2 regions of the Microbacterium meiriae genome follow, and region 2 is predicted to be linked to the other one. Evidence: predicted binding sites of a transcription regulator. Region 2 holds the regulator's gene; the other holds the start of a gene.
What was found. The regulator LexA, encoded in region 2, represses DNA repair genes until DNA is damaged. The targets are predictions, from matches to a motif close to TCGAACANNTGTTCGA.
Positions count from the first base shown of each region.

Region 1: a site for LexA is predicted at 11,942-11,957, ahead of RI211_RS01205 (HNH endonuclease signature motif containing protein). Genes of this name have one in related genera too.

Region 1 covers NZ_CP133984.1:256,700-271,889, reverse strand. The annotation lists gene RI211_RS01255 (ABC1 kinase family protein) at 1-904, opposite strand, end outside; gene RI211_RS01250 (PadR family transcriptional regulator) at 950-1,573, opposite strand; gene RI211_RS01245 (ROK family protein) at 1,645-2,556, opposite strand; gene RI211_RS01240 (N-acetylmannosamine-6-phosphate 2-epimerase) at 2,553-3,236, opposite strand; gene RI211_RS01235 (carbohydrate ABC transporter permease) at 3,233-4,099, opposite strand; gene RI211_RS01230 (carbohydrate ABC transporter permease) at 4,086-5,054, opposite strand; gene RI211_RS01225 (ABC transporter substrate-binding protein) at 5,065-6,354, opposite strand; gene RI211_RS01220 (GntR family transcriptional regulator) at 6,482-7,198, shown strand; gene RI211_RS01215 (DUF4127 family protein) at 7,249-8,751, shown strand; gene RI211_RS01210 (glycosyltransferase family 2 protein) at 8,881-10,482, shown strand; gene RI211_RS01205 (HNH endonuclease signature motif containing protein) at 10,568-11,911, opposite strand; gene RI211_RS01200 (hypothetical protein) at 12,234-12,887, opposite strand; gene RI211_RS01195 (extracellular solute-binding protein) at 13,104-14,186, shown strand; gene RI211_RS01190 (ABC transporter ATP-binding protein) at 14,222-15,190, shown strand, end outside.
Region 2 covers NZ_CP133984.1:2,376,970-2,392,159, reverse strand. The annotation lists gene prfB (peptide chain release factor 2) at 1-46, shown strand, start outside; gene RI211_RS11515 (DUF2510 domain-containing protein) at 107-1,450, opposite strand; gene ftsE (cell division ATP-binding protein FtsE) at 1,625-2,731, shown strand; gene ftsX (permease-like cell division protein FtsX) at 2,728-3,642, shown strand; gene smpB (SsrA-binding protein SmpB) at 3,711-4,187, shown strand; gene RI211_RS11495 (S9 family peptidase) at 4,199-6,061, opposite strand; gene RI211_RS11490 (methylenetetrahydrofolate reductase) at 6,246-7,193, shown strand; gene metE (5-methyltetrahydropteroyltriglutamate--homocysteine S-methyltransferase) at 7,215-9,524, shown strand; gene lexA (transcriptional repressor LexA) at 9,589-10,275, opposite strand; gene RI211_RS11475 (LysM peptidoglycan-binding domain-containing protein) at 10,559-10,927, shown strand; gene RI211_RS11470 (histidinol-phosphate transaminase) at 10,992-12,086, shown strand; gene hisB (imidazoleglycerol-phosphate dehydratase HisB) at 12,083-12,700, shown strand; gene hisH (imidazole glycerol phosphate synthase subunit HisH) at 12,697-13,332, shown strand; gene priA (bifunctional 1-(5-phosphoribosyl)-5-((5-phosphoribosylamino)methylideneamino)imidazole-4-carboxamide isomerase/phosphoribosylanthranilate isomerase PriA) at 13,445-14,191, shown strand; gene RI211_RS11450 (SseB family protein) at 14,175-14,972, shown strand; gene RI211_RS11445 (DUF1844 domain-containing protein) at 14,989-15,190, opposite strand, start outside.

The DNA.
Region 1 (15,190 bases), 1.4 Mb from region 2:
AGATGTTGCCGGGGTGCGGGTCGGCATGCACGAACCGGTGCGTGAAGACCTGGTCGAACATGACCTCGGCGAAGGCATCCGCGACCGCGGAGGGGTCGATGCCTGCCGCTCGGAGAGCCGCAGTGTCGTTGATCTTGATCGCGGTCACGTCGGACAGCGTGAGCACCCGGCGGGTCGTACGCTCCCAGACGATCTCGGGGGCGGCCACACGCGGGTCGTCGGCGAAGTTCTCGCGGAACCGCTCGGCGCTGCGGGCCTCGTGGAGGTAGTCGATCTCCTCGAGGCTCGTCACGGCGAACTCCTCGACGAGGGCGGGGGCGTCCACCCGGTCGGCGACGATCCGGACCCGGGTCAACCACCGCGCGACCCGGCGGAGGGCGGCGAGGTCGACGGCGACGATCTCGTCGATGCCAGGGCGCTGCACCTTGACCACGACCTCGTCGAGCCCGGTGTCCTCGGCATCGAGCGACGAGAGGCGGGCGCGGTGCACCTGGCCGAGGGATGCGGCCGCAACCGGGGTGTCGTCGAACCAGGTGTACACACGCTCGAGCGGCATGCCCAGCTCGGCCTCCGCGAGCGCCCGGATCTGCGGCGTGGGCACGGCCGGGACCTCGTCCTGCAGCCCCTCCAGCTCCGCCGTGATCTCGGGCGGCAGCACGTCGAGGCGCGAGGACATGAACTGCCCGACCTTGATCATGAGGCCGCCGAGATCGACGGCGAGCGCATGGAACCGCCGCGCGAACCGCTGCATGCGGCGGGCGCGGGTACGCTCGGCGACACCACGCAGCCCGAACCGCGGAAGGACGAGCTCGAACCACCAGATCGCCACGAACTCACGGCTCGCGAAGGACAGGATGCGGCGGTACCGGGCTCGGTGAGGGCCCTGCGCCGCCGCTGCCGTCATCGCGTCATCCTTCCGCCGTTCCGCGCCGGACGCCGCACGACGCGGTCAGTCCTGGGCGAGGATCGTGTACAGCCTACGGCGGGCCTCATCGAGCACCTCGATGGCCTGCTGCACCTGCTCCGGCGAGCCGCTGCGCCCGACCTGCGCGGCCGCGGCGGCGAGGTCGACCCCAGCCTTGGGCAGGGCGCTGTAGCGGGCGTCGCGGCTGCGGTCCTTGTCGGAGGACGGCACCCACGGCGGGGTCTCGGTGCTCTCCGCGGCGACGGCACGGCCGGCCTCGGTGAGGGCGTAGGTCTTGCGGCCGTTCTGCTCCTCGGCCTCGATCAGGCCCTCGTCGGCGAGGAGCTGGAGCGTCGGGTAGACGGAACCGGCGCTCGGCTTCCAGGTGCCGCCGCTGCGCTCGGCGATCTCGTTGATGATCTGGTAGCCGTGCATCGGTCGCTCAACGAGGAGCGAGAGGACGGCGGCGCGCACGTCGCCGCGGGCCATGCGGGATCCGCCGGAGGGGCGCGACTCGAACGACTTGCGCAGCTGGTCCATCGCCTCGAACAGCGCTCCGGCCGGACCCTGCGAGCCGCCGAAGAGATTGCCGAGGCCGCCGACGAAATCGCCGCTGTTGCTGCCGTTGCTGTTTCCGCCGAACGGGGTGGAGGGGAATGCGTTGTTCATGATGACCTCCCAGTCGTGAACGATACTCAACGATATATCGTTACCGCTGAACGCGGGGTGGGAATCCGGATTCAGACCGGCGCGAGCACCGCAGCCCCGGTGACGGTCGCATCGATCCCGAGCTCCGCGGGTCGCACGCGGGCTGCCGTCGGGCCCGGCATCGCCGCCGCCCGGTAGGCGCGGGCGACCTCGGCGAGATAGCGCTCCCCGATGGCCGCCACACCGCCGCCGACCGCGATGACCTCGACGTCGAGAAGCGCCTGCGCCCCGGCCAGCGCGCGACCGAGGAACCGCGCCCCCTCCGCGATCACCTCCTCGGCGACCGCGTCACCGGCGCGAGCGGCCGCGTCCACCTCCCGCAGCGTGAGCGCCGTGCCCGTGCGCTCCCGGTACGTCTGCTCCAGCCCGGGGCCGGAGGCGACGGCTTCGACGTGTCCGACTCCTCCGCAGCCGCAGCGACGCCCGGCCAGCTCCAGAGGGAGTGCCAGTTCGGTGTGCCCGACCGACCCCGCCGTGCCGGTCGCGCCCGCGCGGAGACCGTCCGGGAGCACGACGGCTCCGCCGATGCCGGTGCCGACGGCGACCATCAACAGCCCGCACGCTCCCCGACCCGCCCCTGCCGCGGCCTCCGCGACCGCCGCCGCGTGCACGTCGTTCACGACCGCCACCGGCACATCGAGGGCGTGGATGAGCGCCGCGCGCAGCGGGAAGCCCGCCCAGCCGCTGATCGCATCGGTCGCCGAGGTGATGCCGCCGTCCTGATCGACGACCCCGGCGGTGCCCACACCGACCGCCGCGACCCGCTCCGCACCGCGGACCATGTCGATCGCATCGACGACCGCCCGCACGATGGCCTCGCCGCCCTCCCTGGCCGGAGTGGACAGGGTGCGCACGGCGGTGACGCGACGGCGCCCGCCGTCCGGCTCCTGCCGGAACCCGGCGACGGCGACCTTCGTGCCGCCGATGTCGACCCCGACGATCACGCCCGCTCCGTGGCGGCCGGCGTCGCGGCGACGAAGCGGCGGGTGAGGGCGATGGGATCGGTGATCGCCCCGCCCACGACGACGGCGAAGGCTCCGGCATCGAAGGCCGCTCGTACCTGCGCAGGGGTCTGGTAGCGCCCCTCGGCGATGGCCGGGATCCCCGCGGCGGCGAGCGCGGCCACGAGGTCGAGGTCCGGTTCGTCCTGGCGCGGCGAGTGCGGGGTGTAGCCGGACAGGGTCGTGCCGACGACCGCCGCTCCCGCCGCCCACGCGCGCTCGCCCTCCGCGACCGTCGACACGTCGGCCATCACCGGTCGCCCCGTCGCCGCGGCGATCTCCCCGATGAGCCGGAAGTCCGTGCCGAGCTGCTCCGTCGTGGCGTCCACCGCGATGATGTCGGCCCCGGCCTCCGCCAGCCCCGTGGCGAGCGCGAGCTCCGGGGTGATGACGTTGCGGACGCCGTTCCAGATCTTGTGGAGTCCGATGATCGGCACGTCGGTGACCGGACGCACCCGGCGGATGTCGTCCGGCCCGTTGAGCCGCAGACCGCTCGCGCCGCCGAGGAGCGCAGACTCGGCGAGCGCACCGATGACGTGGGTGTCCCTGGCGGGGGCGCCCGTGGACGCCTGGACCGAGGCGACGAGCCGGCCGCGGAGGAGAGCGAGGGGATCGTGGGTCACTTGAGGGCTCCTGCACTGGCGCCGCCGATGAAGAACTTCTGACCGAGGAGGAAGATCGCCACGGCCGGGAGCGTGAACATCACGCACGCAGCCATGAGCGGCCCCCAGGCCACGTCGTTCTCCCCGAAGAAGGCGTACAGACCGATGGACAGCGTGTACGTCGACTGGTCGTTGAGGTAGATGAGGGGATTGAGGAAGTCGGTCCACGCCCAGACGAACTGGAAGATCGCCGCGGTCACGATGGCCGGACGCGCCAAGGGAAGGACGATCGTCGCGTAGGTGCGGAACTCCGAGGCGCCGTCCAGACGGGCGGCCTCGATGAGCTCGTCCGGTACCGCGAGGAGGAACTGCCGGATCATGAAGATGAAGAACGGCGTGCCCAGGAACGCGGGGACGATGAGCGGGAGGTAGGTGTTGGTCGCCTCCAGCCCGTTCCACACGAGGAACAGCGGGATCAGCGTGACCTGCGGCGGCAGCATCATCGTGGCGAGCACGAGGATCAGGAGCGGTCGGGCGCCGCGCCACTTCACCTTCGCGAGGGCGTAGGCGACGAGCGGACACGAGATGACCGTGCCGAGGATGCTCATGCCGGAGACGAAGAGGGTGTTGGCGAGGTAGCGCCACACCGGGATCTGCGCGAACGCCTCGGCGAAGTTGGCCGTGGTCCACTCGGCGGGCAGCAGGGTGGGCGGGGAGGAGAACACGTCGCCTGGCGTCTTGAACGCGGTCGACAGCATCACCAGCAACGGGAACAGGAACAGCAGCGCGAGCAGCGTCACCGCGATCTGCTGCCGGACGCGGCGGAGCGTGCGGCGGGTGCGACGAGGGCGGCGCACCGGAGCGGAGATGTCAGCGTGCGCCATCGTGGACCCACTTCCTCGAGGTCGCGAGCACGATGAGGCTCACGACGAGCGTGACGATGAACAGCGTCCACGCCATGGCGGAGGCGTAGCCCATCTTCAGGAACACGAAGGCGTTCTGGTACAGGTACATCGCATACGAGAGCATCGACTGCCCCGGGCCCGAACCCGCCTGGTTGAGGCGCTCCTGCGACAGGATGTACGGCTGCGTGAAGATCTGCAGGAATCCGATGATGCTCACGATCACCTGGAACAGGGTGACCGGGGAGACCGTGGGCCAGGTGACGTTGGTGAATCGGCGCCAGGCGCCTGCGCCGTCGAGCTCGGCCGCCTCGTACAGCTCCTTCGGCACCTCCTGCAGGGCGGCGAGGTAGATGATCATGGTGCCGCCCACGGTCCACAGCGACATGAGGATGATGGCGGGCTTCGTCCACTCCGGCTGCTGCAGCCAGGCCGGCCCCTCGATGCCGAACCACGAGAGGAAGTGGTTGATGAAGCCGTACTGGGCGTTCAGCAGCCAGCGCCACAGGTAGCCGCCGACGACGACCGGCACGATCGAGGGGAGATACACGAGCGCGCGATACAGCGGCTGGCCCCGCACCGGGGTGTTCAGCAGGTGCGCACCGGCCAGGGCGATGCCGATCGCGAGCGGCACGCCGAACACCGTGAGCACGGCCGTGTTGGCGAGGGACTTCCAGAACACTCCGTCGGCGAACATCTGGGTGTAGTTGTCCAGCCCCACCCACTCGGGCGCCTGGAACAGGTTGAAGTCGGTGAAGCTGTAGTACGCCGACGCCGCGATCGGATAGGCGAACAGGAACAGGAAGCCGACGATGAACGGCGACGCGAAAGCCAGGCCGATCAGCGTGGTCCGGCGGCTGCGGCGCCGCCGGACGGGAGCGCCGGGTCCGGCAGGAGCGTTCTCCTGCCGGACCCGGGGTGCTGTTGCCGTGGTCACGAGGACCGGCTCACTTCGAGGCGTAGGAGGCCATGCGCTCCTCGACGGTCGCGATCGCCTCCTCCGGGGTGGCGGTCAGCCGCACGACCTCGTCGAACGCGGTCGCGAGGTCCGTCGCGTACTCGGCGCTGTACGGACGGCTGGCCAGGGACTTCGCGTTCGGGGAGGACGCGGCCTCCGCCCAGACACCGAAGTCCTGCAGCTCGTCGAACGCGGCGCTGCCGGCGAGGGAGGAGCGGCCCGGGAGGTTGCCGAGGGCGACGGCGAACTTCTCCATGGGCTCGTCGCTCACGAGGTAGGCGAGGAAGGTGGCCGCCTCCTCCTTGTGCTTCGAGTTCGCGGGGATGAACAGGGTGCTCGCGGTGACCTGCGTGCTGTTCTCCAGGTCCGGCGAGGCGGCGGGGATCGCGGTCACGCCCCACTCGAAGTCGGGGGCGATCTTGGCGGCGCTGGCCGACCGCCACTCGCCGTCGATGATCATGGCGACCTGGCCGCTGAAGAACGGGTCCTGTGTGGAGAGGTACTCGCCCTGTCCGGACACGAAGGTGGCCATGGCATCGGCGCCGACCGGCTCGATCACGTTGTCCTGGTACCACTGCAGGGCCTCGAGGTTCCCGTCTTCCGCGGGGGTCGGGCCGTCCTCGCCGTCCCAGCTGCCGCCGAACGCGTAGCCGAGGGTCGTGAGGGTGGTGCTGTCGTTCGCCGAGCCGAGACCGAGCTGCGTGATCTTGCCGGAGGCGTCCTTCTTGGTGAGCTTCGGGATGGCGGCGGCGAGCTCGTCCATCGTCGTCGGCGGGGTGACCCCGGCCTCCTCCAGCAGCTGCGGGTTGTAGAGGAGCTGGAAGCTGTGGATCGCGATCGGCAGCGAGTAGATCGTGCCGTCGTAGGTCATCTGCTCCATGGCGCTCGGGACGAAGTCGTCGACGTCGATGTCCTCGGCGGCGATCGCGTCGTCGAGCGGCGCGAGGATGCCCTTCGAGGCCCAGGCGCCGACGGTGTTGCCGAAGTTGTCGGAGATGTCGAAGGAGCCGTTCGACGACGACATCGACGTGAGCTGCTTCTGGGTGTCGGGGCTGGAGACGCCCTTGACGACGATGTCGTCCTGGCTGGCGTTGAAGTCGGCGATGATCGCCTCCAGCGCCTTCGCCTCCTCCCCGCCCCACAGGTACGAGAACGTGATCTCGGTGGGGCCGTCGGCGTCGCCGCCGCCACCGGCGCAGCCGCTCAGGGCGACGACCGTCGCCGCGCCCAGCGCCCCGGCGACCAGGACGCGCCGGCGCATGTTGTGCTTCACGTGCATGGGGATTCTCCGCTCATCGTTGACCGTGCAAAGGATTGGAATAGACCAATTAAGAACCGCTGAGAGGAGACATTGACACAAACCGGGGTGATCGTCAAGATTGGGTTAGTCCAAACGAGGGGGAATCATGTCGGCGATCGAGGGCGTCACGAAGCACGAACGCGTGCGGCGGCATCTGGAGAAGGTCATCGACCAGGGGCTCGCACCCCACGAGAAGCTGCCCACGGAGCGCGAGCTCGCGGAGTCGCTCGAGGTGAACCGGCAGACCGTGCGTCGCGCCCTCGACGAGCTCGAACGGGACGGACTGGTGTATCGGCTCCAGGGGGCGGGCACGTTCGTGAGCGCCTCGCGGATCAGCAAGGCCTTCGAGCTGACCTCGTTCTCGGAGGACATGCTCGCCCGGAACATGCGACCGGGCTCCCTCTCCGTCGACGTCGGCACCGCGGCGGCCGGGCAGACCGCAGGGTACGCCCTGAACCTCAGCCCGCAGTCCCCCGTCGTGCGGATCCGCCGCGTCCGGACCGCCGACGACATCCCGATCTGCCTGGAGGTGTGCTCGATCGCGGCCGACACCGTGCCGGGTCTGGAGGACGGCATCGTGGGCGACTCGCTCTACGACGACCTGCGCACCCGGTTCGGCATCACCGCCGTGCGCGCCGACCAGGAGATCCACGCGGTCGTGCTCGACGAGGAGCAGGCCGCCGCGCTGCAGACGCCGCCGTTCTCCCCCGCCTTCCTCGTGAAGCGCACGACCTATGACGCCCGCAGCCGCCCGATCGAGTACGCCGAGTCGGTGTACCGCGGCGACCGCTACTCGTACCTCGTCTCCATCGCCCGTCCCTGATCCCCGACGACTCCCGACCTGCGATCCCCTTCACCGACGAAAGGCTCCTCGTGTCCGACCCGACCCTCCGCCCGCGCATCGCGCTGCTCCCCCTCGACGATCGGCCGGTGAACGTCAAGCTCCCGGGCGACGTCGCGGCCGTCGCCGGAGTGACCCTCGACGTCCCGCCCGCCGAGATCCTCCCCTCGTACCGGACCGCGGGCGACGCCGACGCGTTGGGCGGGTGGCTGCGGGAGCGGGCGGCCGACCCCGCGACGGTGCACCTGGTCGTCTCGGTGGACATGCTCCTCTACGGCGGGCTCATCGCGAGCCGCACGAGCGACGACACCACCCGCGACGTGCTGGCGCGCCTCGACGTGCTGCGCGAGGTGCGGCGGATGCGGCCCGATCTGCCCATCTCGGCGGTGTCGCTGGTGACCCGCGCGAGCAACTCCTACTCCGCCGCCGAGGAGCCGACCTACTGGACGGAGCACGGCAAGGAGATCCACGCACTCGGCGGCGACGCGCACCGACTGCTCGGTGAGACCGAGGTGCTGCCGCTCGACGACCTGACTCCGGTGCCCGCCGCGGTCGTCTCCGACTACTCGTCTCGGCGGCTGCGCAACCACATCGTGAACCTCTCCACGCTGGGCCTCGTGGAGGACGAGACCCTCGACTTCCTGGCGATCACCGCCGACGACACCGCCCCCTTCGCGGCGGGCAGCGCAGAGCAGGTGTGGCTCCGGCACTGGATGCGGATGCTGCCGTCGGGCCGGCGTGTGCTGATGTACCCGGGGGCCGACGAGGTGGGCGCCGCGCTCGTCGCCCGGGCCCTGGCGGCGAACGCCGGGGTGACCGCCTCGTTCTCGGTGGCCTGCGCGGACGCCGACGGCATCGAGCGCGTCCCGCCCTACGAGAACATGTCGCTCGCGGCGTCGGCGAGCCGGCAGATCCGCGCGGCCGGCGCCGAGGAGGTCGCCACCGGAGGCGACGTCACCCTCGTGCTGCACGCCCCCGACCCCGACCGGCACGACATGTTCCGCGGGCGGCCCGAGGTCGTCGATGCGGACGCCGTCGCGGGGACGGTCGCTCTCGTGCGGGAGCGTCTGGACGCCGGGGAGCACGTCGCCCTGGCGGATGTGCGGTACCCGAACGGCGCGGACGAGGCGCTCGTGCGCGCGCTCGCCGAGGCCGGACTGCTCGGCCGCCTGGAGGCTTTCGGCGGGTGGAACACCGCCGGGAACACGCTCGGCAGCGTCGTCGCGGTGGCCGCCGCCGGCGTCGTCGGTCGGGCCTCGGGCTCCTTCGACGACCGCGCCGCGCGGATCGCCCTGCTGACCCGGCTGCTCGACGACTTCGCCTACCAGGCCGTGGTGCGCACGGATGCGGGGCCGTCCCTCTTCCCTGACATCTATCCGATGGCCGACGACGCGCAGGTCGCGACGGCGGAGCGCGTCATCCGCGCCGAGCTGACGGGCTTGCTGGAGTCGATGCTGCCCGCCGACGACGTGCGGATCGAGGAGCTGACCCTCCCCTGGCGGCGCTCCTTCGAGATCGGTCTCACCCTGCGCTGACTCCTCCGCGGCGCCGGCATACACCCGCGACCGCCGCGAGCCTGGCGCGCTCCACAGGAAGGGATGGTTGGCTGGAACCTCCGGCGGGGGAGATTCGAGCCGGGTACGACCACAGGGGGGACGGCGTCCATGAGCAGTACGACCGGGCACGAGGCGGCGGGCAGCCGAGTGCGGGTGAGTGTGGTGGTGCCGGTGTTCCGGCCGAAGGCGTCGTTCGACGACCTCATCGCCTCGCTCGACGCCCAGACGCTGGATCGGGAGGCCTTCGAGGTCCTGCTCTGCGACGACGGCTCCGGGGAGGAGACGGCCGCGCGGCTGGAGAGCATCGCGAAGGATCGCCCTCATGTACGGGTGCTGTCGCTGCCGCACTCCGGCTGGCCCGGCACTCCGCGCAACCGCGGCGTCGAGGAGGCCAGAGGGACGTACGTGCAGTTCGTCGACCAGGACGACTGGCTGTATCCGCGCGCACTCGAGCGGCTGTGCGACTACGCCGATGAGCATGGGTCGGACGTCGTGGTCGGCAAGGAGGTGGGCATCGGACGGAAGCTGCCCGCCAAGATCTTCCAGCGCGACATCCCGCACGCGGTGCTCGGCGAGGACCCGATCCTGGAGATGCTGACGCCGCACAAGATGTTCCGGACGGCGTTCCTCCGCGAGCACGGCATCCGCTTCCCTGATGGCAAGGTGCGACTCGAGGACCACCTGTTCGTGATGCAGGCGTACTTCGCCGCCGACACGATCTCGGTGCTCGCCAGCGAGCCCTGCTACGCGTGGGTGAAGGAGCCCGGGAGTGCGAGCTCGTCGCGCATCGACCCCGAGTCGTACTTCCCGCACCTGGAGACCGTGCTCGATGTCGTCGAGGCGAACACGGAGCCCGGGAAGGTGCGCGACCGGCTGCTGCGGCACTGGTTCCGCGGCAAGATCCTCAACCGGATCGCCGGACGACGGATGGTGAAGTACCCGACGGAGTACCGCGACCGCCTGCTGGACGTGGTGGTGCCGCTCGCGCAGCGTCGATTCGGCCCCGGCGTGGATGCGGGGCTGTCGTTCCCGCAGCGCATCCGGGCGGCTCTGCTGCGCGCCGACCGCCGGGATGACCTGCTCGCCTTCGCCGCGTTCGAGGCGGACACGACCTGCACGGCCACCGTGACCGCGGCGCGCTGGTCGCGCGGCGGGTTGCAGCTCACCGTGCGCGTCCGTCTGCTCCGGGACGGCGAGGAGGCGTTCGTGTTCGAGACCGTCGGTTCCGCCGACCGGCTGGTCTCCCTGCCCTCGTCGGCGACCGAAGACCTCCCCTCCGGGCTGCTCAACGCTCGCAAGGAGCGTCGCGCTGACCGCGTCGACCTCGTCGCGCGGGATACGCCGACCCCCGGACAGGCGCCGGAGTCGACGGCAGGCTCGGAGCGCAAGATCGGCGGCCGACGCCCGAAGCGCCTCGACGCGGTGCCCATCGCCCTGGACCCGATGAAGGCGTTCCGTGAGGACGGCGCTCGCGACGCCGACCTCACCGTCGCCGTCCGCTACGCCGGGTGGATGTTCACCGCCCCGCTGACAGCGGCGCCGGACGTGACGGCACACCTCGGCAGGTCCCCGCTTCTCGCGGGCCGTCGGGTCGAGCTCGTACGGAACGAGGATGGCAGCCTGCGGCTGCGCCGCGAGTGGCCGGGCGGCGCCTGGCGCGACGCCCTCGCACGAGCCGCCCGCCGCGTCCGCTCCCGACTTCGCCGCTGACAGACCGAGCGTCGCGCGCCCCCTCCCTTCGGGCGCCGACCAGCTGTGACCCCGACACCCACCACCGCGAGCAGGCGCGGCCCACTCACGCTGCGACATCGAAGCGCGCCCGTCCGCCCAGCCGCGGTGTGCGCTGCGGGTCGACCCACCGCGGCGGAAGGAACCACGGTCGGCCGGTCACGCCGGAACCCTCGATCACGATCTCCCACCCGTTGTCGTGGATGCGGTGGTGGCAGGTCTCGCAGAGCAGGATCCCGTTCGAGAGATCGGTCGGACCTCGATCTCGCTGCCACCAGCGGAGGTGGTGAGCCTTCGTCATCCCGGGCGGGAGCCCGCACATGGCGCACCCGCCATCCCGTTCGGCGAGGGCCAGCCGTTGGGCTCGGGTGAAGAGGCGCTTCTCGCGGCCCCAATCCAGAACCTCGCTCGCACCGCCGAGGACGCAGGGGATGACGCCCCCGCTGGCCGCCATCCGCCGCGCGGCGCCGATGTCGATCACCTGGTCGAGCCCGTCGACCGTCGCCGACCCGGTTCCCGCCTGCAGATCGTCCAGCGATACCCGAACGATCACCGTCGCCCCGGCGAGCGGCACCCGATCGCCCTCGCACCCGAGCGCGTGCGCGCAGAAGAGGGACAGCGCATCGGCCTGGATCATCGCGACGGAGCGCCGATCCGCGTCGGGCGACTCCGCATCGGGGGCTTCGAGGCGGGCGGCGAACACGGCAGACACGTGCCCGCGGATCGCGGTGACGACCGGCGCAGCGGACTCGGCATCGAGCTGCGCGTGCAGATGCACCATGCCGTCACGTTCGAAGATGCGCAGTCCGCGCCGACCGCGCTGTTCCTCCGCCCGCGGCGCTACGCCGTCGGGGTCGAGCCACGCTTCGGCGCGGAGGACGAGCTTGCGCACCGCATCGAGCTCGAGCCCTTCGGCTGCGGCGGTCAGCACGCGTTCCGCCTCGGCGATGCGCTCCACACCGGCGGCCACGCGGCAGCGATCGAGGAGAGCGACGAGGAGACCGATCGCCGGCGCTCCGAGCACACCCGACGCGAGTGCTTCCCCGAGGAGCGGATACCGCGCGGGCAGCGGCGCGCCGAGCAGATCGCTCCGCGGCGCGGTCGCTTCTCCGACCTTCACCAGGCGCTGCGCCTCCCCCGTCGAGATGCCCGTCGTCGCGGCGATGAGCTTCGCCGCCGTGCGGTACCCGCGTTGCTTCGCCAAGCTGTCGGCCCCGAGCTCCGCGCGCGACTCCCGAGCGATGCCGGCGGCCACGTCGACGTGGATCGCATCGAGCCGGCGCTGCAGAAGTCCGATCGCGTCGGCCACCTCGACGAGCTGCACGCGGGAGAGCTCGGCGACATCGCCCGCGGCGCCCCACGCCTCGTCGAGGCGATCCATCGCCTCGCGCAGTCCGGACGTTTTCGACATGCTTCATTCTATCTCGTCAGGCCCCGACTTTCGAAGTTATGTTCGAATGCATGCCGGCATTCTGCCGCGGTCTGCCGCTCCTCCTGCCCGCCCCTACACGTCGAAGAGCGGGGCCGGGCGGCAGTCGCGGCGGGAAAGATCACGGGGCCGTGTCGAGCGGTGCGGCAGGAGGTGGAGCCGCCCGGTCATGACCTCGGTCCCTCGCGCTGCGGGCTGACCGCACTTACGCGACCGGCGTCGTCCGCAGCAAACTGCGCCGCAGGAACATGAGGGTCGGAATCCGCGACAAGCGAGACCAGGTCGCCGCCCGGGTGGAACGAGTTTAGAACGGCAGGTCGCGAGACCCCGGTGGGGCGATGAGGATGCCCGTGATCTTGCCGAAGCCGTTGTAGGCAACGCGGCCGATCCACTCTCCGGCCTCGTGGTGCAGGGTCACCTGCACGATCGCTCCGTTACTCAGGTGCCGGTTGGCGAGCGTGCTCAGCGGCGTGCTGCCGTCCGCCGTCTGTACCGTCGAATCGACGCAGGCTTCGAGGCGGCCGGTGTCACTCCGGATCTGGTCCCACACGCTCATCAGTTTGCGCTTGGTCAGCGCGCGACCGCAGGCGTACGTCATGTGTGCTCGCACCGCCTCGTAGTCGCCGGCATCCAGGTGTGCGAATACCGCGCTCGTGCGATCCGAGAGGTCTGTCACCGGCGCTGCCATCATCCCTGCCTCACCCTTGGTGCCGAATCGCTTGAACGCTGCTTGTCGGCTCACGCCGAGCGTGGCGCCGATCTCTTGCCACGAGACGCCATGCGAGCGCGCGGTGGAGACCGACTCCTGCAATCGCTCACGCGAACGCCGGACCAACTCGTCGGCCTGACGGATCATCAGGACCTCATCGCCCGAGCGAGACGGCGCTTCTCGTCCGCCTGCCTCGACGAGGGAGGCGAGGTCGGCAAGCGACAAGCCGCTGGTCGATGATCCGTCCATGAAGCGAGCCTATGGACCTGACTCGCGAGCGTCAACTAATGGGTGACATTCACGAATCCCACTCGTTCACCTCGTCGCATCCTCGCGTTCACGCCGCGCGCCTACCTTGAGTGCGGACGCGCGACCGCGCTCACGAAACCAGACAATCTTTGTGCCTTCACCACAAGAACCGGTAATGTCGCATCGACACACCTCGAAGGCGAGAAAGGGACGAACATGGCCGACAGGCAGCAGAGGCGCTGGGCGCTCATCGGATTGACGGCCGCGGCGGCGATCGCGCTCACCGGATGCACGGCGGGCGGCGACGGAGACGCGGGCGACGGCGGTGGCAGCGACGGCGGCTCCGGCGACACCCTCATCGTCTACACGAACTCGAACAGCGACGGCCGCGGGGAGTGGATCACCGAGAAGGCGGCGGACGCGGGCATCGACATCGAGATCGTGGGCCTCGGCGGCGCCGACCTGACGAACCGCATCATCGCGGAGAAGAACAACCCCGTCGGCGACGTGGTCTTCGGCCTGAACAACATGTTCTTCGAGCAGCTCAAGGCCGAGGAAGCCATCACGGCCTACGAGCCGAGCTGGAGCGGCGAGGTCCCCGCAGACGCCGGCGACCTGAAGGACGGCGCGTTCTGGCCGCTCGTGGAGCAGGCGATCGTCACGGTCTACGACGAGAACCGCATCAGCGACGCCCCCACCGACCCCGACGACCTGTACACCGACGAGGAGTTCGCCGGCCGTTACGAGGTCAACCCCGCGCTCGGCCAGGCCACCCCGCAGCTCGTGCTCGCCAGCATGCTCACCCGTCACCTCGACGAGGACGGCGACCTCGGCGTGAGCGACGAGGGCTGGGACCTGGTGAAGTCGTACTACGCCAACGGCTCCCCCGCTGTGGAGGGCACCGACCTCTACGCCCGCATCACCCGCGACGAGGTGGACTACGGCGTGCTGCCGTCGAGCGGCATCTCCGCCCGCGACGAGGAGTACGGCACCAGCACGGGCATGATCGTCCCCGAGTACGGCGTCCCCTACGTGACCGAGCAGATCGCCCAGATCAACGGCACGGACAACGAGGAGAAGGCGCAGGAGTTCATCGACTGGTTCGGCAGCGCCGAGGTCCAGGGCGAGTTCGCCGCGGAGTTCAACGCCATGCCCGTGAACGAGGGCGCGGTCGAGAAGGCCAACCCCGAGGTCGTCGAGCTCATGGGCACGCTCGACCGTCAGGACATCGACTTCGGCTTCGTGAGCGAGAACCTCGGCGCCTGGGTCGAGAAGGTCACGCTCGAGTACATCGGCTGACCCGCGCAGTCCCGCACCGGCAGAGAGAGAAGACGATGATCCGTTTCGACGACGTCGAGGTCGTGTTCGGCGACCACCGTGCGGTCTCGCACCTCGATCTGGAGATCCAGGAGGGTGAGTTCTTCACCCTCCTGGGTCCGTCCGGATGCGGCAAGACCACCGCCCTGCGCACGCTCGCGGGGTTCATCGAGCCCACCGGCGGCCGTATCCACATCGCCGGCCGCGACGTGACCCGGGTGCCGAGCGAGAAGCGCGGCGTGGGCATGGTGTTCCAGAACTACGCGCTGTTCCCGAGCATGAACGTACGGGAGAACATCGCGTTCGGCCTCTCGGTGCAGAAGGTGTCGAAGGCCGAGCAGCGGCGGCGCGTGGACGAGGTCACCGACCGCACCGGGCTCGCCGCGTCGCAGCTCGAGAAGAACGTGGCAGAACTGTCCGGCGGCCAGCAGCAGCGCGTCGCCATCGCCCGGGCGCTCGCGCTCACCCCCAGTATCCTGCTGCTCGACGAGCCGCTGTCGAACCTCGACGCCAAGCTCCGCGTGCAGCTGCGCGAACAGCTCAAGGAGCTGCAGCACGAGGTCGGCGTGACCACCGTGTACGTCACGCACGACCAGGAGGAGGCGCTCACCCTCAGCGACCGGATCGCCGTGCTCGACGCCGGGACCCTGCAGCAGGTGGGCACGCCGGAGGAGATCTACGACCGCAGCGCGACGCCGTTCGTCTGCCGGTTCATCGGCGAGAACAACCGCCTCACGCCCGCGCAGCTTATCGCGATCGGCGCCGGCCTCGATGCCACGGCCGAGAGCTACGTGCGGCCGGAGAAGCTGCACCTGGCGTCGCCGTCCGAGGCCACCGCCGGCGGCACGGCGTCGCTCGACGGCACCGTCGCCGAGCGCACGTACCACGGCAGCCACAGCGTCTACACGGTCTCCGCTGCCGACGCGACGCTCCGGGTGAGCGTGCCGGCCGCGGCGAGCGCGCACCGCTGGGACGTCGGCGACGCC
Region 2 (15,190 bases):
CATCTCCGCGGGCATCCGCTGGCGCAAGCGCAAAGACGAGGACTGACCTGCACGACGACGAAGGCCCCGGGAGCTCCCGGGGCCTTCGTCGTGCGGTGCGGAAGGGTCAGCGTGCCGACGCCTCGACGGTCACGCGGGCGACCTCCTGCAGCATCTCGTCCGTGATGACGACCACGTAGGACGGGCTCTCGGCGACGTCGAACGACACCGTGCCCTCCACCGTCGAACCGGCTTCCTGCTCGCTGGACTCGAGCGTCGCATCGCCGAAGATGTCGTAGTCGCCCTCGGCGCCGTCGGCCGTCTCCACGGAGAAGTAGAGCGGGTTGACGTAGGTCGTCCCGTCGAGCGTCTCCCAGGCGAGGTCGATCACGAGGTAACCGCCGTTGCTGGCCTCGAAGTCCGAGCCGTTGGTCGGGCCGAACGTGGCCGAGCGGATCGTGACCTCGGCGGTGCCCTCCAGCTGCGGCACGGTGACCGGCTCGCCGAGCGTGCCCTCGGCGACCTCGCCCGTGCCCGCGTCGCCGGTGTCATCGGTCTCCGGTGCTGGGCTCTGGCTCGTGCCCTCGTCGTAGTCGGGAAGCGTGACAGGGCGCACGGTGTTCGCGACGGACACCACGAAGATGATGCTCACGACGATCGCGACGATCCCGCCGAGCACCGAGACCCCGAGGCCGGTGATCCCCGGCCACTTGGTGCCCTTCAGGAACAGGGAGATGAGCGAGACGATGAACCCGGCCGCCAGGAGGAACCAGGCGAACGGGAGCGTCAGAGGGATGAACGCGAGGATGAGGCCGAGCGCGGCGATCCCGAGACCGACGAGGCCGAGCACCGACATCTTCTTCGGGCCGTCGGTGGCCGGTGCCTGGCCCGGATAGGCGGCCTGTCCGGGGTACGCGCCCTGCCCGGGGTACGCGCCCTGTCCGCCCGGTACCTGTCCCGGGTAGCCGCCGCCACTCTGCGAGCCCGGGTACGCACCCTGCGCCGGGTATCCGCCCTGGCCCTGATACGCGTTCTGGTCGGGGGGGAACGGTGCCGCGGGGGGATAGGCCGCCGTGCCGCCGTCGGTACCGACCGGAGGGACGATCGGTGCCGCGCCGGGGAGATCGTGCGCGCCGCTGGCGGGCGCCGTCCAGTCCTGCGCGGGCTCGGGAGCGACGATGAAGTCGGTCGCGGGCTCGTCCGGAGCGATCTCCCGTTCGGCGGCGACGGGTTCGGGTGTGGAGGGCTCCGCTGCGGCGGTCGGTTCCTCCGCCGGGGGAGCGCCGTCGGAAGTCGCCGCGGAGGCGCTCTCCGCGGAAGTGCTGTCCGCGCCCGCGTCCTCAGCCGCCGCAGCGGTGGTGTCCTCGGGCGTCGCGGTGGTCTCCGGCGCGAAGTGTTCGGTCCACTGCTGGCCGTCCCACCAGCGCAGGCGCCCGGAACCGTCGTCGTACCAGCCGGCAGGTGTCGTCATGGGGGTCCCCTCCGTGTGTGCGCTCGCGTGGTGGACGCGAATCGACACTCCATGTATAGCAGCGGGCGCGGACCTCGGTGGGCCGACGGGGGAGGAGGAAGAGCGGCACGGCGTGCCGCGCGGCGGGGTGTCGTGCCGGGGCGACGCCCGTGCCGCGCTTAGGCTCGAATCGCCATGATTCGGTTCGAGAACGTCACGAAACGCTACCGCGGGACGTCGAAGCCCGCCCTGTCCGGTGTCGACTTCGAGGTGCAGCGCGGGGAGTTCGTCTTCCTGGTCGGTGCCTCCGGGTCCGGCAAGTCCTCCTGTCTGCGCCTCATCCTCCGCGAGGACGTGCCGACGACGGGCCGTGTCGCCGTCCTCGGCCGCGACCTGCGGGCTCTGGCGAACCGGAAGGTGCCCTACTTCCGTCGGCACATCGGCTCGGTGTTCCAGGACTTCCGCCTGCTCCCGTCCAAGACCGTCCATCAGAACGTCGCCTTCACGCTGCAGGTCACCGGCTCGTCCCGGGGCTTCATCCAGCAGGCGGTTCCCGAGGCGCTCGCCCTCGTCGGGCTCGACGGCAAGGAGAAGCGCATGCCGCACGAGCTCTCCGGCGGCGAGCAGCAGCGCGTCGCGATCGCCAGGGCGCTCGTCAACCGTCCTCAGGTGCTGCTCGCCGACGAGCCCACCGGAAACCTCGACCCGGCGACCTCCGTCGACATCATGCAGCTGCTCGCCCGGATCAACGCGGGTGGCACGACGGTGCTCATGGCCACCCACGAGGCCGGGTTCGTCGACCAGATGCGCCGCCGCGTGATCGAGCTCCGCGACGGCGAGATGGTCCGCGACGAGGTGCACGGCGGATACGGCGACACCTCGAACATCCCGCGCCTGGTGCCGGAGGAGGTCCGCGGTGCCGCGGCCGCCGCAGCCCTCACGGCCGTGCAGGAGGTGCAACGCCAGACCGCCGACCTCTCCGTGGTCCGCGCGGCCCTGGCGGAGGAGCTGGACGCCCAGCGCCGTGCCGCCGCCGCGTCTCCCGCGGTCACCAAGCCCGCCGCCGAACCCGCTCCGCAGGTGGTCGAGCCGCCGGAGCCCTCGCGGGAGCCCGGCGTGGTCGAACCGCCGGACGTCGTGCAGCCACCGGCCGCGCCGCAGCCCGCTGCCGAGCGTCCCGCGCCCGCAGGTCCGCGCACGCATCCGATCGTGATCCCGGAGGTGGACGTCGCCGAGCTCGGCGTCGCCGACCGCCTCGGGCTGTCCGACCAGGACGACGAGGAAGTGGGCCCGACCTCATGAGAATCGGCCTGATCCTGACCGAGGCCCTCGTCGGCCTGCGGCGCAACATCTCGATGGTCATCTCCGTCGTGCTCGTCACCTTCGTGTCGCTGACGTTCGTCGGCGCCGCGATCCTCATGCAGTCCCAGATCGGCGTCATGCGCGGCTACTGGGCCGAGCGCGCCCAGGTGGCCGTCTACATGTGCTCCGCGGTGTCGGAGTCGGACACCTGCGTCGACGGCGCGGCGAGCGAGGAGCAGGTCGCCGCCGTGCGCGCCCAGCTCGAGGGCGACGCGTTGTCGCCGCTCATCAGCTCCATGACCTTCGACACGAAGGAGGAGACCTACGCCAAGCTCGTCGAGCAGGTCGGGGAGGAGCAGGCCAGCGTGCTCTCGCCCGATCAGGCGTTCGAGGTCTTCTTCGTCACGATGAAGGACCCGGGCCAGTCGCAGGTCCTCGCCGAGGCCTTCAACGGCCAAGCCGGAGTGGAACAGGTCCAGGACCAGCTCCAATACCTCGAACCGCTGTTCTCCGCGCTCACCGTGGCGACCTACATCGCCGTCGGCATCGCCGTCCTCATGCTCATCGCCGCGACGCTTCTGATCGCCACCACCATCCGCTTGTCCGCCTATGCGCGACGGAAGGAGATCGGGATCATGCGCCTGGTCGGCGCCTCGAACCGCTTCATCCAGACGCCGTTCGTGCTGGAGGGCGTCTTCGCCGCGTTGCTGGGCTCGGCTCTCGCGAGCGCGGCGGTCGTCGCCGGCATGCACTTCGGCGTGAACGGCTATCTCCGCGGACGGGTGCCGTTCATCACGACGTGGGTGACCATGCAGGACGCGATCCTCGTGGTCCCGGTCCTCGTCGGGATCGGCGTCGTGCTCGCGGCGCTCTCGGCCGGCTTCGCGATCCGGCGTTGGCTGCGCACCTGATACCCTGAAAGGCTGCTCGACCGATCCGCTGTCGAGCCGTCCACAGCACGACAGCACAGGAGATCATCATGCCCAGGGAACGCGGGGAGAAGGTCATCGCGACCAATCGTCGCGCGCGTCACGACTACAACATCGAGAAGTCGTACGAGGCGGGGATGGTGCTCACCGGCACCGAGGTGAAGTCGCTCCGTCAGGGGCGCGCGAACCTCAGCGACGGGTACGCGTTCGTGAAGGGCAACGAGGTCTTCCTCGATGCCGTGCACATCCCGGAGTACTCGCAGGGGCACTGGACGAACCACTCGGCCAAGCGCATCCGCAAGCTGCTCCTGCACCGGGAGGAGATCGCGAAGCTCGCTCACGCCGTCTCCGCGGGCGGATACACGCTCATCCCGCTCAAGCTGTACTTTTCGGACGGTCGCGCCAAGGTCGAGATCGCCCTCGCGAAGGGCAAGCGCGAGTACGACAAGCGCCAGACCCTCCGCGAGCGTCAGGACACCCGCGAGGCCGAGCGCGCGATGCGCCTGCGCAACCGGGTCGGCGAGTAGCCCGAGCCGGCTCAGAGGCTCGGCGTGAAGCCGAACACCCGGCCGAGGAAGGCGAGCTCCCGCTCCAGCGCGTCGACGATGGTCTCCGCGCTGCGGAACCCGTGGCCCTCGCCCGGGTACAGCACGTACTCGTGGTCGATGCCGTTCGCCGCCAGAGCGTCGCGGATGGCCTCGGACTGGGACGGCGGCACGACGCGGTCCTCCCCGCCTTGCAGCAGCAGCACCGGAACGTCGATGCGGTCGGCGTGCGTCAGGGGCGAGCGCTCGATGTAGACGTCCTCGGCCGCGGGGAGCGGACCCACGAGGCCGTCGAGGTACGACGCCTCGAAGTCGTGGGTCTCGGCGGCGAGCAGCCGGAGATCCGCGACACCGTAGCGGCTGATGCCGGCCGCGAACGTGCCGCCCCGGACGAGTGCGGAGAGCACCGTCCAGCCGCCGGCCGAGCCCCCGCGGATGGCGATGCGGGTGGAGTCTGCCAGCCCGGCGTCCGCGAGGCCGCGGGCCGCCGCGATCACGTCGTCCACGTCGACGATGCCCCACTGTCCCTGCAGACGGTCGCGGTAGGCGCGTCCATATCCCGTCGATCCGCCGTAGTTGACGTCGAGGACCCCGATGCCCCGGCTCGTGAAGAACGCGATGGAGGCGGAGGCCGCACCGGTGACATGGGCGGTCGGACCGCCGTGCACGAGCACGATGTAGGGCGGCAGCTCCCCGTCGGCGCCGCGGGGGTCTCCGGGCGCGGCGGGCGGATAAGCGAACGCGTGCACGGGGCCGTGTGCCCCTTCCACGACGATCTGCTGCGCCCCCGGCATCCAGTCCTCGTCGACCGGAGCGCCACCGGTGATGGTCTCGACGGTCCCACTGTCGACATCGACGCACCAGATGCCTGAGGTCACGCGCGAGCCGTCTCCGCTGAGCAGCACGCGGGAGCCGGCGACGTCGTCCACGCTGAGGTGCCCGTCGCCCGGCACCGTGATCGCCCGGGTCTCGCCGTCCGCGGACACGAGCTGCACCTCGTCGCGTCCATTCGTGCGCACCGCCACGAGGCGCCCGTCGGCCAGGACCTGGAACCAGCGGTTGCCGAGCACCCAGAGGCCGTATCCGGTATCCGCGTCCGACGAGGTCAGCGCGCGCGAGGCGCCGAGCCGGAGGCCGTCCAGTGCGAGGTGCTGGAGCTGCCAGCGCCCTGAAGCGTCGTCGGCGAACACGAGCGCGTCGTCGCCGCTCCACTCCGGCTGCAGGGCCGCGGAGGTGGGGACGCAGGTGACGGTCCCGCCGTCCACCGCCCCGATGGCGAGGACGGCACTCTCCCACGGCATGCTGTCCGCCTGCCACTCGACCCAGGCCACCCGGCTGCCGTCCGGCGAGAGAGCGGGGTGGGCGAAGAACCCGGTGCCCTCCGCGATCACGCGCACCGCAGCCGCTTCGTCGGCGGCCGAGCCGTCCACGGGGATCTCCACGATCGCGCGGCGGTGCGGGGCGGCCGAGAGGTCTTCGCGGACCGCCAGCAGGCGGCCGCTCTGCACGCGCAGCCCGCCGTACGACGGGCCGGCGGCGGTGAGGGGGCGCGGCTCCGCGCCGCGGTCCATGCGGTGCACACGCTGGTCGGCGCCGGAGACGAAGTACAGGGTGTCGCCGTCGACGGTCCAGGCACCGCCCCCGTACTCGTGCACGCGGGAGCGGGCGTTCCAGGGTGCCGGGAGGATCTCCGCCCCCGTCGAGCTGCGCACCGTGACGCGTCCGCCCTCGGCGGGCACGGACTCGGCCCACCACACCTCATCGCCGACGAAGCGTGCTCCGTCGATGCGGGGAGCTGCTCCGGCGACGGCGGCGGCGGTGAAGGGGGAGGACCAGGAGCCGAACGGTGAGGACATGCGTCGAGCCTACGGGCGGTGACACACGACGTCACACTCGTGCGGCGGGCCGAGGGCGTGTTCTAGGTTTCTGGAAACGCCCGGTTGATCCCGGACGTGGAGCGACAGCCGAGCCCGGCACCCGCCCGCGAACGACGTGCTGTTCGTCGTGCGCGGACCCCGGCCCCTGTCCCCTGGAGAGAAGATGTCTTCCCCGTTCGACGCCTCCCGCGCCTCCCGCGTGCCGTTCTCCTTCGAGCTGTATCCGCCCCGCTCGGAGTCGAGCCAGGAGGCGCTGCACGAGACCGTCCGTCACCTCGCCGCGGCGGGGCCCGCGTTCCTCTCGGTGACGTACGGCGCCGGCGGCTCGACCGGGGGACGCTCGCTCGACGTGCTGCGGTTCATCCGCGAGCACACCGACGTCGAGCCCCTCGCCCATCTCACGTGCGTCGGCAACACCTATGCCGGGGCCACGGCGCTCATCCGGGAGTTCCTCGACGCCGGGATCCTCCGCTTCCTCGCCCTCCGCGGCGATCCGCCCGCGGGCCGGACCGAGCCCTTCCTCGGCGACCTGGAGAGCGCAGCTCAGCTCGTGCAGCTCATCGATCGCGTCCAGGCCGAACGTGCTCCGTACCAGGAGTCCCCTGTCCCCGGCCTTCCCGGAGCCGCGCTGGTGGCGCCCCGTCAGAAGGTCGACATCGCGGTCGCGGCCTTCCCGAAGGGGCACCCGCGGGCCACGCACCGCACCCAGGACGTGGAGGCTCTGCTCGCCAAGCAGGCGGCAGGGGCGACCTTCGCCATCACCCAGCTCTTCTTCCACCCGGACGACTACCTCGCCTTCGTGGAGCGTGCCCGAGCGGGCGGCGTCACCATCCCGATCCTCCCCGGCATCATGCCGATCACCTCACCTGCCCGGCTGGCCCGGGTGCTGGAGCTCACGGGGGAGGACCTGCCGAGCGAGCTCTCGGTCGCCCTCGACGTCGAGCCCACGGCCGAGGGGCGCCGGGAGATCGGGATCTCGTGGGCCGCCCGCCTCGCCGCCGACGTCGTCGCCGGCGGCGCCCCCGGCGTCCACCTGTACGCCTTCAACCAGCACGAGACCGTCCTGACCGTCCTCGCCGAAGCCGGCATCATCCCGGCGCTCCGGCACTAGTCCCCGCCGAAAGGAAACACCATGACCGCATTCCCCGAGGGCACCATCCTCGGCTATCCCCGCATCGGCCGCCGCCGCGAGCTCAAGAAGGCCGTCGAGGCATTCTGGGCGGGCCGCATCGACGAGCAGGAGCTGGAGCGGACGGCAGCGGACCTGCGCGCGGCGACCCGTGAACGCCTGGCCGCGCTCGGTCTCGGTCGCACGGACTCGTCGATCCCGGAGTCCTTCTCGTTCTACGACCAGGTCCTCGACGCCGCCGCCACGGTCGGCGCCATCCCCGCGCGCTTCGACGACCTGCGGGAGGCGGACGGGACGATCGGACTCTCCGCACTGTTCACCGTCGCACGCGGCGAGGGGGAGCGCGCGCCGCTGGAGATGACGAAGTGGTTCGACTCGAACTACCACTACCTCGTGCCGGAGATCGGTCCGGAGACGGTGTTCTCCCTCGCCAGCGACCGGCTGGTGCGCGAGGTCGCCGAGGCCGCGGCCGCCGGATTCGTCACGCGTCCCGTGGTCGTCGGACCGGTCACGCTGCTGGCGCTCGCGAAGGCGTCGGACGACGCGCCGGAGGGCTTCGAGCCGCTCTCGCGTCTGGAGGACGTGCTGCCGGTCTACGTCGATCTGCTCGCCCGCCTGCGTGCCGCGGGTGCCGAGTGGGTGCAGCTCGACGAGCCCGCGCTCGTCAGCGAGTCGCTGCCGGCCACGACCGCGCAGCTCGCCTCGGCGGCGGAGCGCGCGCTCGCGGTGCTGGGCAGCGCCGAGGAACGTCCCTCGATCCTCGTCGCGGCCCCGTATGCGAGCCTCGGCGAGACGTTCGGGACCGTGGCCGCGGCCCCCATCGAGGCGATCGCCGTCGACCTCGTGCGCGGTGCCGTCCCGGAAGCGGTGCCTGGCCTCGAGGGCAAGACCCTCGTCGGCGGTGTGATCGACGGTCACAACATCTGGCGTGGCGACCTCTCCGCGGCGCTCGACTCCCTGGAGGCGCTCCGCGCGCTCGGTGCTCCGGTGTCCGCGGCCACCTCGACCTCGCTGCTGCACGTGCCGCACGACGTGCAGGACGAGACCGCGCTCGACGAGCGCCTGGTCTCCTGGCTCGCGTTCGCGGACCAGAAGGTGCAGCAGGTCGTGAGCCTCGCCCGCGGTCTGTCCGAAGGGCGCACGGCGATCGCGACCGAGCTGGACGCCGCGACCGCTGCGCTGCAGGATCGCCTGAGCGCTCCCGGCGTGCGCGACGGTGCGGTGCGTTCCCGTGCGCTGACCGACGCCGACTTCGCCCGTGCTCCGTACGCGGAGCGGGAAGAGGCGCAGAATGTCCTCGGCCTGCCGGTGCTGCCCCTGACGACGATCGGCTCCTTCCCGCAGACCGGCGACATCCGCCGCGCACGCGCGCAGTTCCTCCGCGGCGAGATCCCCGAGGACGACTACGAGGAGTTCCTCCGCCGTGAGGTCGCCGCGGTCGTCTCCCTGCAGGAGGACCTCGGCCTCGACGTCCTCGTGCACGGCGAACCCGAGCGGAACGACATGGTGCAGTACTTCGCAGAGCACCTCGACGGCTTCGCGGTCACGCAGCACGGCTGGGTGCAGTCGTACGGCTCGCGAGCCACGCGTCCGTCGATCCTCTGGGGCGATGTCTCCCGCCCGGCGCCCATCACGGTCGCCTGGTCGGCATACGCCCAGTCGCTCACCGCGAAGCACATGAAGGGCATGCTCACGGGGCCGGTCACCATCCTCGCGTGGTCCTTCGTCCGCGACGACCAGCCTCTGGGGGAGACCGCGAACCAGGTCGCGCTCGCCCTCCGCGACGAGATCGCCGATCTGGAGGCCGCGGGCATCCAGGTGATCCAGGTCGACGAGCCGGCGCTACGCGAGCTGCTGCCGCTGAAGCAGACCGACCAGCCCGCGTACCTGGACTGGTCCGTCGCCTCGTTCCGTCTGGCGACGGGCGGTGCCGCGGCGGCCACGCAGGTGCACACCCACCTCTGTTACTCGGAGTTCGGCGTCGTGATCGACGCGATCCGTGCGCTCGACGCCGACGTGACGTCGATCGAGGCGGCCCGCAGCCGCATGGAGGTCGTCGCGGACATCGCCGAGGTCGGCTTCGACCACGGCATCGGCCCCGGTGTCTACGACATCCACTCGCCGCGTGTGCCGACGGTCGAGGAGGTCGAGTCCCTGCTGCGTCGCGCGGTCGAGGAGATCCCGCTCCGTCAGCTCTGGGTGAACCCGGACTGCGGCCTGAAGACCCGCGGCTACGCCGAGACCACCGCATCGCTGCGGAACATCGTCGAGGCCACCCGCCGGGTGCGCGAGGACGTGGTGGTCACCGCCTGACACTCCTGCTCAGCGAGACGACGAAGGCCCTCCCGGTGCACCGGGAGGGCCTTCGTCGTGTGTCTCAGACGGCGCGCATGACCGCGACGACCTTGCCGAGCACGACGGCTTCGTCGCCCAGGATCGGCTCGAACGCGGAGTTGCGGGGGAGCAGCCAGGTGTGGCCGTCGCGACGACGAAGTACCTTGACGGTGGCCTCGCCGTCGAGCATGGCGGCGACGATCTCGCCGTTCTCCGCGGTGTTCTGCGACCGGACCACGACCCAGTCCCCGTCGCAGATCGCGGCGTCGATCATCGACTCGCCGGAGACCTTGAGCATGAAGAGGTCGCCCTTGCCGACGAGCTGCCGGGGGAGCGGGAAGATCTCCTCCACCTGCTGATCGGCGGTGATGGGCACGCCGGCGGCGATGCGGCCGACCAGCGGGACCAGGGCGGCGTCGCCGACCGGGGTCGCCACATCCGCGGGGTTCTCCGCACCGGTGCCGGGAAGGTCGATGAGGACCTCCATGGCGCGCGTCTTGCCCGGGTCGCGCCGCAGGTAGCCGCTGAGCTCGAGCTGACCGAGCTGGTGCGTGACGCTGGACAGCGACTTGAGTCCGACGGCATCGCCGATCTCGCGCATGCTCGGCGGGTAGCCGTTCTGTGCGATGGAGGCCTGGATGACCTCGAGGATCGCCATCTGCTTCGGGCTGAGACTCTTGCGACGGCGGGTGCGCGGCGCCTCGGACTCGAGGGCTGAGGTGTCGCTCATGGTGCTCCTTCACTGCGTGATCCGACGTGCCGCTTCGAATGTCGGTGGCCCGTGGTGGGGTGTCCTTATCGAAACCGTATCCGAGAAAAGCGCGGATCTGGAAGATCTGTTCGAGCGTGTCGGGCGATTCGCGGGCCGCGGTTTCGAAGACAGCTTGACAGATGTTCGAACTCGAAGATATCTTCGGAACGTAGCTTCGCATCCACGGCTCCCGGCCGAGGCGCGGATGCGAAAGCTACGCCAACCTCCCCGGGCTCCGGCGCCGGGACAGTAAGGAGCAGACATGAGCAGCATCAGCCTCAGCACCGCGACCGCCTTCCCGGCATCGGCCCGTCCGGCCACCCGGCTGCGGATCACGGCACGCGGCCGCCGCGCTCTGCTCGCGCTCGCCTCGGTCCCGCTCGCAGCGGGCATCGCCTTCGCCGCCATCAGCGGGGGCAGTGCGATCGCCTCCGGCGCGGACGCACCGGCCGTCTCCGTCGAGACCGTCACGGTCATGCCCGGCGATACCCTCTGGTCGATCGCGAGCAGCATCGCCCCCGAGGCCGACCCCCGCGAGGTCATCGGTGAGATCAGCCGTATGAACCTCCTCCGCGGCGGCGAGCTGCAGGTCGGTCAGGAGCTCGCGCTCCCGGCCCGCTACACCGACTGACGCGGAGCCCGAGTCTTCCGATCCGGTCGTCACGATGACCTCGGCTCTCCGTGCTCCTCTTAAGATGGGAAGGGTGACCTTCTCCCTCAACGATCTCCCGCTCCGCGACGATCTGCGCGGACTCACCCCGTACGGCGCGCCCCAGGCCCCGCTGCCGGTGGCTCTGAACGTGAACGAGAACACGCATCCCGTTCCCGACGAGGTCGCGAGCGACATCCTCGATGACATCGCCGTGGCGATCCGGGACGTGAACCGGTACCCGGATCGTGAGTTCACGACGCTGCGGGAGGCCTTCGCCGACTACCTGGGTCACGGCCTCACGCCGGAGCAGATCTGGGCGGGAAACGGCTCCAACGAGGTGCTGCAGCACATCTTCCAGGCTTTCGGCGGTCCGGGCCGCACGGCATTCGGCTTCGGCCCGACGTACTCGATGTACCCGCTCATCGCGAAGGGCACAGGGGCGTCGTGGATCGCCGGCACCCGGCAGCCGGACTACACCGTCACCGCGGAGGAGGCGGCGGAGCAGGTCCGTGCGGCCGACCCGGACATCGTGATCCTCTGCTCGCCGAACAATCCGACGGGCACGCCGCTGGGGCTCGACGTGGTGGAGGCCGTCTACGACGCCGCCCGTGGCGTGGTGATCGTCGACGAGGCCTATCAGGAGTTCGCGCCGCGCGATGCCCCGTCTGCACTGACTCTGCTGGAGGGCCGGCCGCGGCTGGCGGTCTCCCGCACCATGAGCAAGGCCTTCGCCTTCGCCGGTGCCCGCGTCGGCTACCTCGCCGCCGACCCCGCGTTCATCGACGCGCTGCGTCTGGTGCGCCTGCCCTACCACCTGAGCGCCCTGACGCAGGCGGCGGCCGTCGCCGCGCTCCGCAATGCCGACGTCATGCTCGGGATGGTGCAGGAGATCGTGGAGCAGCGCGACCGGATCACGGCCACGCTGGAGGCCCTCGGCTACACGCCCCACCTCTCGTGGTCCAACTTCGTGCTGTTCGGCGGCGTCGCGGACCCGCAGGCCACCTGGCAGCAGCTCTACGATCGCGGCGTGCTCGTCCGTGACGTCGGCATCCCCGGTCACCTGCGGGTGAGTGCCGGTACGGAGGCGGAGACCACGGCGTTCCTGGACGCCCTGGCCTCGATAGGATCGGCATCATGACCATCCCCGCGCCCACCGCACGCACCGCGAGCCGCGTGCGCAGCACGTCGGAGTCCACCGTCGAGGTCGAGCTCAACCTGGACGGTACCGGCGCGAGCCGCATCGACACCTCGGTGCCGTTCTTCGACCACATGCTCACGGCGTTCGCGAAGCACTCGCTGACGGATCTCACCGTGCGGGCGTCCGGCGACACCCACATCGACGCGCACCACACCGTGGAAGACGTCTCGATCGTGCTCGGTCAGGCGATCCTCGCCGCGCTCGGGGACAAGTCCGGCATCTCCCGCTACGGCGACGCCCTCGTCCCCCTGGACGAGGCGCTCGCGCAGGCGGTCGTCGACATCTCCGGTCGCCCGTACCTCGTGCACGAGGGTGAACCCGCGGGCTTCGAGCACCACCTGATCGGCGGGCACTTCACCGGATCGCTCGTCCGGCACGTCTTCGAAGCCATCACCTTCAACGCCGCCCTCACCGTGCACGTCCGGGTCCTGGGCGGGCGCGACCCGCACCACATCGCCGAGGCCGAGTTCAAGGCGTTCGCGCGGGCGTTCCGTCAGGCGAAGGCGCTGGATCCCCTCGTCGACGGCATCCCGTCCACCAAGGGAGCCTTGTGAGCGCCGCGCCCCGGGTCGCCGTCTTCGACTACGAATCCGGCAACGTCCACTCCGCGGTCAAGGCGCTCGTCGCCGCGGGAGCCGACGCCGTCCTCACGCGCGACCGCACCGAGGCTCTCGAGGCCGACGGGTTCGTCGTGCCCGGCGTCGGAGCCTTCCAGGCCGTGCGGGACGCCCTGCAGGCTCACGGCGGCGACGAGATCATCGGCCGTCGTCTCGCGGGCGGTCGACCGGTGCTGGGTATCTGCGTCGGCATGCAGGTGCTCTTCGAGCACGGCGTCGAGCGCGGGCACGACACCGCGGGCCTCGGCGAGTGGCCGGGCGCCGTGACGGAGCTCAACGCCCCTGTCCTGCCGCACATGGGCTGGAACACCGTGGAGCCGGGGGAGGACACCGTCCTGTTCCGCGGGATCGAGCAGGAACGCTTCTACTTCGTGCACTCCTATGCGGCGCAGTCCTGGGAGCTCGATGTGATCCCGCCGTTCCCCCAGCCCGTGCTCACCTGGGCGACCTACGGCGGTCCCTTCCTCGCGGCCGTGGAGAACGGCCCGCTCTCGGCGACGCAGTTCCACCCCGAGAAGTCCGGAGACGCCGGCATCCAGCTGCTCCGGAACTGGGTGCAGAGCCTCTGATCCGGAGCCGCGTCGGCGCCGGGCGTCATGCGGTTTGTCCCGCGCCCCGCGGCGGACTACCCTCGTCTCTCGTGCCCTCTCGGGCCGCAGACCCACCCGAACCAAGGACCCCATGAACGACTTCGCGCAGTCCCCCTCGCTCACGCTCCTCCCCGCGGTCGACGTCGCCGGCGGCAAGGCGGTCCGTCTGACCCAGGGGGAGGCGGGCACGGAGACGAGCTACGGCGACCCGCTCGACGCCGCGGGGGAGTGGGTCTCGCAGGGGGCCTCCTGGATCCACCTCGTCGACCTCGACGCGGCGTTCGGACGCGGCAGCAACGCCCCGATCCTGCGCAAGGTCATCAAGCAGTTCAAGAACGTCAACGTCGAGCTCTCCGGCGGCATCCGGGACGACGCGAGCCTGGAGGCGGCTCTGGAGAGCGGCGCCGCCCGCATCAACCTCGGCACCGCCGCCCTGGAGAACCCGGAGTGGGCCGCCGACGTGATCAGCCGCTTCGGCGAGGCGATCGCCGTCGGCCTCGACGTGCGCGGCACGACGCTCGCGGCGCGGGGCTGGACGAAGGAGGGCGGTGACCTCTGGGAGGTGCTCGAGCGCCTCGAGGACGCCGGCTGCAGCCGCTACGTCGTCACCGACGTGACCAAGGACGGCACGCTGCGCGGTCCGAACCTGGAGCTCCTGCGTGAGGTCACCTCGCGCACGCCGAAGCCGGTCGTCGCGTCGGGCGGCATCTCGAACCTCGACGACATCGCCGCCCTGCGCGACCTCGTGCCGCTGGGCGTCGAGGGCGCCATCGTCGGCAAGGCGCTGTACGCGGGCGCCTTCACGCTGGCGGAGGCTCTGGATGTCGCCGGAGACTGACCCCCACGCCTGCGGGCCGGAGTCGCACAACCGGGCCGACTCGGCCGGGGTCCCTTGGGAGGGGCGCAGCTTCGAGTCGAATCCGCACGCCGCGGACGACGGCTCGGCGGACCCTGCTCTTCTCGCCGCCCTGCTCCGCTTCCGCGCGGGGGAGGGGAGCCAGACGGAGGTCGTCGACGCGTTCCGCTCCGCGCGGGTGCTCATCCCGCTGATCGCCGAGAAGGGTGAGGAGGGTGTGGCCCCCAGCGGCCTCGCGGTGGACAAGACGCAGGAGCTGTCGATCGTCACCGTCGCCGCACCGGACGGGCGCCGCGTCCAGCCGGTGTTCTCGTCGGTCGAGACGATGCAGCGCTGGGACCCGTCGGCGCGACCCATCCCTGTCGAGGCCGTCCGCGCCGCGCTGGCCGCATCGTCGGAGGACACCGACCTCATCGTGCTCGACCCGACCTCGGACACGGAGTTCGTGATCCGGCGACCCGCCGTCTGGGCCGTGGCGCAGGGGCACGCGTGGGAACCGAGCTTCCTCTCGCCCGAGGTGGTCACCGCGCTCCGGGAGAGCATCGCCCATGAACTCGCCGTGATCGACGTCGCGGTCGCGCCCGGTGACCCGGATGCGCGGCTGCGCGGGCCGGAGCTCATCGTGGTGCTGGAGCTCGTCGACGGCCTGGAGCGCGAGGTCCTGGATGCGGTGCTCGCGCGCCTCGCCCAGCGGTGGGCGGCGGATGACCGCATCGCCGTCCTCGCCGACTCGCTGACGGTCAAGCTCCGCCGCAGCGTCTGAGGGGGCGCCGACCGGATCAGGTGACGGGGCCGGTCCACTTCTCGCCGGGGCCCTTGCCGATCGGGTCCGGGATGGTCGAGGCCTCGCGGAAGGCGAGCTGCAGCGAACGGAGGCCGTCACGCAACGAGCGGGCGTGCATGTCGCTGATCTCGGGGGCGCCGGCGGTGATGAGTCCCGCCAGCGCGTTGATGAGCTTGCGCGCCTCGTCCAGGTCGAGC